DNA from 2 places in the Methylobacterium sp. J-001 genome. Region 2 is predicted to be linked to the other one. Evidence: riboswitches for the same ligand, from Rfam matches in the RefSeq annotation. Region 2 holds a riboswitch; the other holds the start of a gene.
The links. A riboswitch is a leader RNA that binds a small molecule or an ion and turns the genes downstream of it on or off. The one in region 2 is predicted to bind fluoride.
Positions count from the first base shown of each region.

Region 1: it holds a riboswitch for fluoride, as region 2 does, so the genes downstream of both, MKK65_RS12450 (voltage-gated chloride channel family protein) here and crcB (fluoride efflux transporter CrcB) in region 2, are expected to answer to the same signal.

Region 1 is NZ_JAKSYN010000112.1:56,126-60,533, reverse strand. Features, by position in the region: gene MKK65_RS12455 (DUF190 domain-containing protein) at 1-178, opposite strand, end outside; gene MKK65_RS12450 (voltage-gated chloride channel family protein) at 175-1,578, opposite strand; fluoride riboswitch at 1,602-1,674, opposite strand; gene MKK65_RS12445 (TMEM165/GDT1 family protein) at 1,867-2,472, shown strand; fluoride riboswitch at 2,523-2,594, shown strand; gene xoxF5 (lanthanide-dependent methanol dehydrogenase XoxF5) at 3,277-4,408, shown strand, end outside.
Region 2 is NZ_JAKSYN010000137.1:1-4,408, reverse strand. Features, by position in the region: gene MKK65_RS17180 (uroporphyrinogen decarboxylase) at 1-471, opposite strand, end outside; gene MKK65_RS17175 (pyruvate, water dikinase regulatory protein) at 926-1,756, shown strand; gene crcB (fluoride efflux transporter CrcB) at 1,878-2,255, opposite strand; fluoride riboswitch at 2,320-2,392, opposite strand; gene MKK65_RS17165 (hypothetical protein) at 2,441-2,950, opposite strand; gene MKK65_RS17160 (hypothetical protein) at 3,110-4,402, opposite strand.

The DNA.
Region 1 (4,408 bases), on a different contig from region 2:
ACTGGTGGGCGACGGCGTTCATGAGGCCCTCCGCCTTGGCCTGGGCGACGAGCTCCCGATAGAGCGGCTTCGAGCCAGAGAACCACCGGCCCTTGCCGGCGCCGCCGCGCTCGCCCGGCTTCATGTAGATACGGATCATGCCGGTGTCGGCGGCGACGACGCGATGCGATGGGGTCATGACGTCTCCTCGGTGATGGGGCGCTCGGCCAACGGTGCGACGGTCGGCACCCGGCCCGTACGGGCCTGGCGCAGGGTCATGCCGTCCGGGATGTTGGCCGCCGCCGACTTCGGGACCGCGATGCGCTGCGACAGGTAGATGCCGTTGTGACCCGAGCAGAGGTAAGCCAGGAAGCACGCGACGGCGAGATAGACCCCGTGCGTCGCGCCGAAGAGCTCGATGCCCATCAGCGTGCAGGCGAGCGGCGTGTTGGCTGCGCCGGCGAAGACCGCGACGAACCCCAGCGCCGCGAACAGGTCCACCGGCGCGCCGAGCAGCCCGGCCAGGGCGTTGCCGAGCGCCGCGCCGATGAAGAACAGCGGCGTGACCTCGCCGCCCTTGAACCCGGCGCTGAGGGTCACGACCGTGAACAGGATCTTCAGGGCCCAGCTCCAGGGATGGATGTCCGGCCCGAAGAAGGTGTTGATGGTCATCCCGCCGGCGTCGGCGGCCGAGACGCCGAGCCCGAGGTAGTCCCGCGTACCAAAAGCGTAGACGAGGCCGATGACCGCGAGGCCGCCGATCACCGGGCGGAGCGGCCCGTACGGGACCAGGCGCTTCAGCCAACCACCGAGGAGGTGGTTGGCTTCCGCGAACAGCAACCCGACAAGGCCGAAAGCGACGCCGGCGAGCGCGACCTTGGCAAGGAGCAGCGGATCGACGGTCAGGGCCTTCGCGCCGCCGGCGAGGAAGTCCACGTGGTAGAAGCCGTGGTGGATGCCCCATGCCTGGCAGGTCCAGTCGCCGACCACCGCGGCGAGGAGGCAGGGCACCAGCGCGGCGTACTCGACGCGACCGACCGCGAGCACCTCCAGCGCGAACACCGCGCCGGCGATGGGCGTGCCGAAGACTGCGCCGAAGCCGGCGGCGATACCCGCCATCAGGAGGACCCGGACCCCGGCCGCATCGACCCCGAAGAGCTTGCCGAAGGCGCTGGCAAGGCTGCCTCCCATCTGGACGGCGGTACCCTCGCGCCCGGCCGACCCGCCGAACAGGTGCGTGACGATGGTGCCGAGGAAGATAAGCGGCGCCATCCGGAGCGGCACGCCGCCGTCCGGCTCGTGGATCTCCTCGACGATGAGGTTGTTGCCGCCTTCAACGCTCTTGCCGAACAGGTGGTAGAGCAAGCCGACGGCACAGCCCCCGAGCGGAAGCAGGAACAGGAACCAGGGATGGTCGAAGCGCGCCTGGGTGGCCGCGTCGAGGCTCCACAGGAAGGCCGCGCAGAGGGTGCCGACCGCCGCGGCCATCGGCACGAGGATGGCCGACCATCGCGCCACCGAAACGGCATGGGCGTGCCGCGTGCGGACGAACGCCGCGAGGTTCAGGCTGTCGAAGAGATTTTGGAAGGTCGCGCGCATGAGTCCCCCTTGTTGCGGCGCCGCAAAAGGTAGGAGTCATTAGCCCAGGGGGCGGTTTGGCCGAAAGGCCCGGCAGATTCCATTGCCGTGGACGGGAGATGCCTTCGCCTCGCCCGTTCGTCAAGATCCAACTCCCGCGCGCCCGGGCCCCATCCCGAGTGGGGATGGGGCCCGGGTCGTTCGAAAGCATCACGAAAGACGGTGGCTGGTCCAGGGCCCGGGGCATGTCTATGCCCTCCGCGGCCGAGGCCGGCGCGTTCGACGCCGGCCCGGGGCGGAGCGCATCCCATGACCCTTTCCTGGCTCGGAGCCGTCATCACCTTCCAGGTGACCTTCACCGAACTCTTCATCGCCGCGACGGTGATGATGGCCGGGGCGTACCGGTTCGGATGGCGCAGCGTCCTGGCGGGCTCCATCCTCGGCGGGCTGGCGGTGTCGATCCTCGCGGTCGTCCTGCGCAAGGCGGCCTACCTCCTGGCCCTGAACGTCCTGGATTGGATCTCGGCGGTCTTGCTGCTCGGGTTCGGCCTGTACCTGCTCTACGAGTTCATCGACGGGCTCTCGAAGCGCGATGCCGGCACGGCCCCCGGCTCGACGGACGCGAACTGGTCGCGGCCGATCAACGCCGCGGGCCTCGGCGTCGCCGCCTGGGCCCTGGTCGCCGAGGGGCTTGAGATCCTGGTGGTCTGGCTCGGCGTCTCGCTTCGGGAGGGCGCGGGAACGGCGACCCTCGGGGTCGGCATCGGGGTCGTGCTCGTGGCGACCTTGGCTTTCGCCCTCGGCGGCACCGGGATCTTCCGGAAGGTGCCGCCCTACGTCCTCGACGGGGTCGCGGCCCTCATGGTGACGGCCTACGGCGCCTATTTCCTCTCCCTTGCCGTGACCCGCGCGTGATCGGTCGACGAAGGGATTGACCCGGACGACGGATTAATCCACGTTGCCGGACGTGGGATGGGGATGAAGCTCCCCGATAACTGCCGGCCCCCTATGGGCCGGACGATAGCTTCTACCGAGCGCTTCGGCGCGGGTAGAGCTATGTGTTGACCCGCACCGTCACGCTCATGACCGCAACCGGATCGCCGCAAGGCGGCCCCTCATGAGCCGACCGATGACCCTGCCCGATCCAAGACCGTCCTGATGCCCGCCGTCGCCCACCAGGCGCGGTCCGGGCCTTTTCCCGTTCGCGCACGAAAAAAAAGGCGGAGCCATAAGGCTCCGCCGCGACCAGGACACATGCCTCCGAGCGGTCACAAGAATACATGTGCTTAGGTCTAGTCTGTCGCAGGAATAAGGATAGCCACTCGATAGTCTGAGTCAACGCAAAAAAGCGATGTCTCGGAATAATAAAGAGCGGCATCTTTATTTAAAAAACAGCACTATTTGCGCCCCTGATAAAGCCATGGCTTTTTCGGGCGACGTCGTATTGGTTAAATCAGCATCTGCATGATAATGACTGGATAATTCTGTCGCACTTAGAAAATGCTTATTGCGCTGATCTTATAATTCGATACTTCTACCGGCGCTCCACTTGGGCTCCCGGACGATGATCTTGGGGCTCGAGGGGAATGCAGCCCCGGTCCGGGGCCCGGCGCGGAAGCGCGCAGGGCCGACACGTCGCCGCCGACGGACCGGGATGCGGTGAGGAGACCCCTGGCGGACACAACGTCCGGGTTCGAACGCTCAAATGGAGGAACACCTATGAGGAAGATCGCCCTTGCGGCGTCCGTCGCCTACGCCGCGACGCTCCTGCCGGCCGCCATGCCGGCCATCGCGAACGAAAACCTGATGAAGCTGATGCAGGACCCCAACCAGTGGGCGTTCCCGGGCCTCGACTACACGAACCAGCGCTATTCGAAGCTCGACCAGATCAACAAGGACAACGTCAAGAACCTCCAGGTGGCCTGGACCTTCTCGACCGGCGTGCTGCGCGGCCATGAGGGCGCCCCGCTCGTCATCGGCAACATGATGTACGTCCACACCCCGTTCCCGAACATCGTCTACGCGCTCGACCTCGACCACGAGGCCAAGATCGTGTGGAAGTACGAGCCCAAGCAGGACCCGTCGGTGATCCCGGTGATGTGCTGCGACACGGTCAACCGCGGCCTGGCCTACGCCGACGGCGCCATCATCCTGCACCAGGCCGACACCACGGTCGTCTCGCTCGACGCCAAGTCCGGCAAGGTGAACTGGTCGGTCCAGAACGGCGATCCGAAGAAGGGCGAGACCAACACCGCCACCGTGCTGCCGGTGAAGGACAAGGTCATCGTCGGCATCTCGGGCGGCGAGTTCGGCGTACGCTGTCACGTGACCGCCTACGACCTCAAGTCCGGCAAGCGGGTCTGGCGCGCCTACTCCGTCGGCCCGGACGACGAGATGCTCGTCGACCCGGAGAAGACCACCTACCTCGGCAAGCCGGTGGGCAAGGATTCTTCGCTGAAGACCTGGGAAGGCGACCAGTGGAAGACCGGCGGCGGCTGCACCTGGGGCTGGTACTCGTACGACCCCAAGCTCGACCTGATGTACTACGGCTCGGGCAATCCCTCGACCTGGAACCCCAAGCAGCGTCCGGGCGACAACAAGTGGTCGATGACCATCTGGGCGCGTAACCCCGACACCGGGCAGGCCAAGTGGGTCTACCAGATGACCCCCCACGACGAGTGGGACTACGACGGCATCAACGAGATGATCCTCACCGACCAGAAGGTCGACGGCAAGGAGCGCCCGCTCCTGACCCACTTCGACCGCAACGGCTTCGGCTACACCCTGGACCGCGCCACCGGCGAACTCCTCGTCGCCGAGAAGTTCGATCCGGTCGTCAACTGGGCCTCCA
Region 2 (4,408 bases):
GAAGCCCAGCAGGGTGGTCGCGTTTGGCAATTCGGACCGCAGCCGCTTCACCGTCTCGAAGACCGGGGCCAGGTGCGCGAAGATGGCCGGATCGCCGGCCTCGCGCAGCCGCCCGAAGGCGTCGCGGCCGTCGAGCGGATCGAGGCGGGGGCCCTCGCCCTCGACGAACCGCACGTCCTGGCCCAGCGCATGGGGGACCACCAGGATGTCCGAGAACAGGATCGCCGCGTCGAAGCCGAAGCGGCGGATCGGCTGGAGGGTCACCTCGACGGCGAAGTCCGGGCTGTAGCAGAGGTCGAGGAAGGAGCCGGCCTCGGCCCGGCTCGCCCGGTATTCCGGCAGGTAGCGGCCGGCCTGGCGCATCATCCAGGCGGGGGGCGGTCCGATCGCCTCGCCCTCGAGGACGCGCAGCACCGTCCGCTCGGACTTGCCTTCGGACATGCGCTCCGTCCCCGTCATCGTCGCTCCCATCCCGTCTTCGTCATCCCGCATGCCCGTCGGCGCGCCTCCTGTCGAGTCGAGGCGCGCCGTATCCCCACACAGGCCCCTCTCGAAAAGAAAAGAGAGATTCTAGGACTCTGTTTTTTCTATTGGGGGGGCTCAACACGGTGGTGCAAGCGGGTCCACAGGCCGTCCCCGCCGCCGCGCCGTTAACGAGGCTTTAAAGGATTCGCTCCATGTTGCGAGAACGGCCAAGTCCAACAGCGGCTTGCGAACGCCGAGTCCGGTACGCGCCCCTGTTGCGTCCCGGATTCTCCCAGGCGCCCGGATTCCGCGTGCCCATCTGGCGGACCTGTGAACGGCGGAGTCGATAAAGCGCAGCCCCTGCGCCCTGGACCTGCCCGAAGCCGCATCCTATCCACACTCATCGACTCCCCTGGCGGCCGGTTGTGGATAACGCGCCCGGCGAGACGAAGGCGACCGGATGGGCCGCAGCTACTTCCACCTCCACCTTGTCTCAGACTCCACCGGCGAGACGCTGATCAATGTCGGCCGGGCGGCGGCCGCGCAGTACGAGGGCGTCTCGGCGATCGAGCACGTCTATCCGCTGGTGCGCTCGGCGGCGCAGCTCGACCGGGTGATCTCGGAGATCCGGGCGGCCCCGGGCCTCGTGCTGTACACCCTGGTGGGCGGCGACCTCGGCGAGCGGCTCGAAGAGGTCGCCCGGGAGACCGGCTCGCCCTGCCTGTCGGTGCTGCGGCCGGTCCACGACCTGCTGCGCGCCTATCTCGGCGCCGAGACCACGGCCCGGCCGGGCGCCCAGCACATGCTGAACGCGGAGTATTTCAAGCGCATCGACGCGATGAACTTCACGCTGGCGCATGATGACGGCAACCTGCCCGAGGACCTGGAGGATGCCGACGTGATCCTGCTCGGGGTCAGCCGGACCTCGAAGACGCCGACCTCGATCTACCTGGCCAATCGCGGGCTCAAGACCACGAACCTGCCCCTGGTGCCGGGCATGCCGCTGCCGCCGGCGATCGAGCGGGCCCGGAAACCCCTGGTGGTCGGCCTGTTCGCCTCGCCCGAGCGGATCGTGCAGATCCGGCAGAACCGGCTGTCGAGCCTCAACGCCGACGAATCCTCGATGTATGTCGACCGCTCGGCGGTGGCCGACGAGATCACCATGTCGCGCCGGCTGTTCACCAAGAACCGCTGGCCCACCATCGACGTGACCCGCCGCTCGATCGAGGAGACCGCCGCGGCGATCGTCGACCTCTACCGCGACCACCGCCTGAAGTTCATCGCGGACTGAGGAAGGTTCGGGATCCCAAAGGGCAAGCCCTTTGGCGGGGTTCAGGGGCGGAGCCCCTGAGCCTTGCAGGGCTCTGCCCTGCACCCGCAAAAGGTCGGAGACCTTTTGAAACCATCTTTTTTCAGAGCGCGCGGATCAGGGCCATGCCGGCGAGGAGGCCGAGCAGGCCGCCCGCCACGGAGACGCCCACGTAGAGGGCGGCCAGGGCCGGCTCGCCGCGCTCGTACAGGCTGATCGCGTCGAGCGAGAAGGTCGAGAAGGTGGTGAAGCCGCCCAGGATCCCGGTGGTCAGGAACAGCCGCGCCGGGTGGCCGGCCGCGCCGCGCAGGGCGAAGCCCTCGGCCAGCACGCCCATCAGGAACGAGCCGAGCACGTTGATCACCAGGGTCGCGAGGGGAAACCCGAAGCCCGGCAGCAACCGGGCCACCGCGACGTTGATGCCGTGACGGACCCCGCCGCCGAGCCCGGCCCCGAGGATGACGATGAGGGTGTTGACCATGCCTGCCCTTCCTGTTCGGTCGGGCGGCGTCGGCACATGCCCCACCGCGGACGACCGGAGCGCCCGTTCGGTAGGAGCCATCAGCCCGGCATGGCGATGCCGGGCGGTTATCGGGGAGCTCCATCCCCATCCCGGCCAGATCTAGCGCAGGATGGGCCCGAGGGAAATCCGGATCCGCCCCTGCGCTACTGCACGGCGGCGAAGTGGCTGCGCTGCTCGATCTGGGCGGCGTAGAAATCCTCGACCACCTCGCGGACCACCTCGGCGAGCTCGGTGCCGCGGTTCTCGTCCAGATGGATGTCGCTGCCGACGCTCCGGCCAAGGGCGGCCCCGGCCGCGCCCGGGACCAGGCGCTCGTTGTAGCGCTGGTTCAGGCCCGAGACCGAGATGGTGTTGCTGCCGCCGAGCTCGGGACCGTACTTGATCTTGATCTTCTGCTCGGTCTCGGTCCCGCGCAGCTTGGCGCAGAGGCTGATGAAGTTGTCCTGGTCGATCTGGGCCTCGAGGCCGGTGATGCTGCCGTGGACGTTGTCCGCCTCGTTCAGTACCTCGGCCATCAGGCTCAGGACATCGACCACCGGCTCGAGGGCGCGGGTGCCCTCCGCCAGCAGCTTCCGGCGGAAATCGGTGCTGCGGGCATCGGCATCCTGCAGCCGGGCGCGGAACCGGTCCTTGACGTCGTTGGCGCGGGCCATGGCGCTCCTCCCTGATGTTCGTTGCAAGTCTTCAGTGTTGAGGCAACGAAGGCTACGAAGCGACATCAGGTGACGCAAGACCGTGCAAAATATTGATGCCTGATCAGAACTTGGGCTGTTGCCCAGGAATAGTCCGTGCCCAAGTCCTGTGCAAAGGTTTCAGGCCGCCGGCCCGTCGAGGGGCGCCAACCGGTCCGGTCCGGAGGCGGTCGGCAGGATTTCGGGCCGCGACAGGGCGCGGGCGAGCGCCGGCAGGTCCGGGGCGGGGGGGCCCGCTTTTCCGAACACCGCCCGGTCGAGGGCCGCGAGCGGCGCGGCCAGATCGGGCCGCGCCTGCCAGGTCCGGGCAAGCTCCGGTGCCTCCCGGCGGGCGGCCTCCAGGGCGGCGCGGAACCCGGCCGGATCGCCCGCGCGGGCGGCCCGGTTCAGGGCCCGGCGGGTGGCGGCGGAGAGGCGTAGGCGCGGGCGGCCCGTGCCGTAACCGATCAGGGCCAGGCCGAGGCCGAAGGCGGCGAGCGCCGCGGCGGCGGCCACCAGCGGCGACGGGACGGGCGGGGGCGCCCGGTCGCCCTCCCGGTCGGGCAGGCCGCCGCCGATCTGGCGGGCCGGGATCTCGGCCTCCCGCATGGTGCGGGTGTTGGTGTCGAACCACGGGATCGCGATGGCGTCGAGGGGGATCACCTCGGGCACGCCGGGCTTCACGTCCCACTGGTAGGTCGCCCGCGCCACGGGGCCGGAGGGCGTCAGCAGGGTCTCGCGGGTGACCGGGCCGGCGAAGGTGAGGATGCCGCGGGTGCGCATCACCGGCCGGGGCGGCAGGCCCTCGGCGACCATGCCCTGGACCTCCAGGGTCACGATCCGCCGGGTGGTCTCGCCGAGCTTCACGGTCTCGGGGTCGGGGCTCCAGGAATCGGTCACCGCGACGTCCCGGGCGGGCAGCCACCAGGGCTCCTTCACGTCCGGGCCGCCCGTCGCCTCTTTCCAGGCCGCTACCGGGAACGGGATCGGCTTCGAGCGCACCTCGACCATCCGCCGCTCGCCGACATCGTTGACCGTGAGCTTGTGGGTGAAGGGCTCGATGACGAAGTCGCCCGCATGGTGCGGGAACACCGCCACGGTGCGCTCGAACGCGATGGCGCTCTGCCCGTCCGGCAGCTTGGTCTTGCTCCAGTGGTCCCGGCCGAGCTGGGTCCAGGAGAAATTGGCGAGCGAGGGCTGGACGACCTCCTCCAGCAGGATCGGCTGCTTGTAGACCCCCCGGATCTTCAGCAGCACCATCTCCCGGGCGAAGGGCGCGCTGTTGCCGTTGAACTCTGCCGTGACCGTGAGGGTCAGGTCGCCGGGCTCGATCTCGGCCCGGGCCGGGAGCGGGGCGAGGATGAGGATGACGGCCAGAGACCATGCGCGCACCCGCCCTCCCCCCTCTGCGGGGGCGGGCGGCCGGCGCAGCAGGGGGGG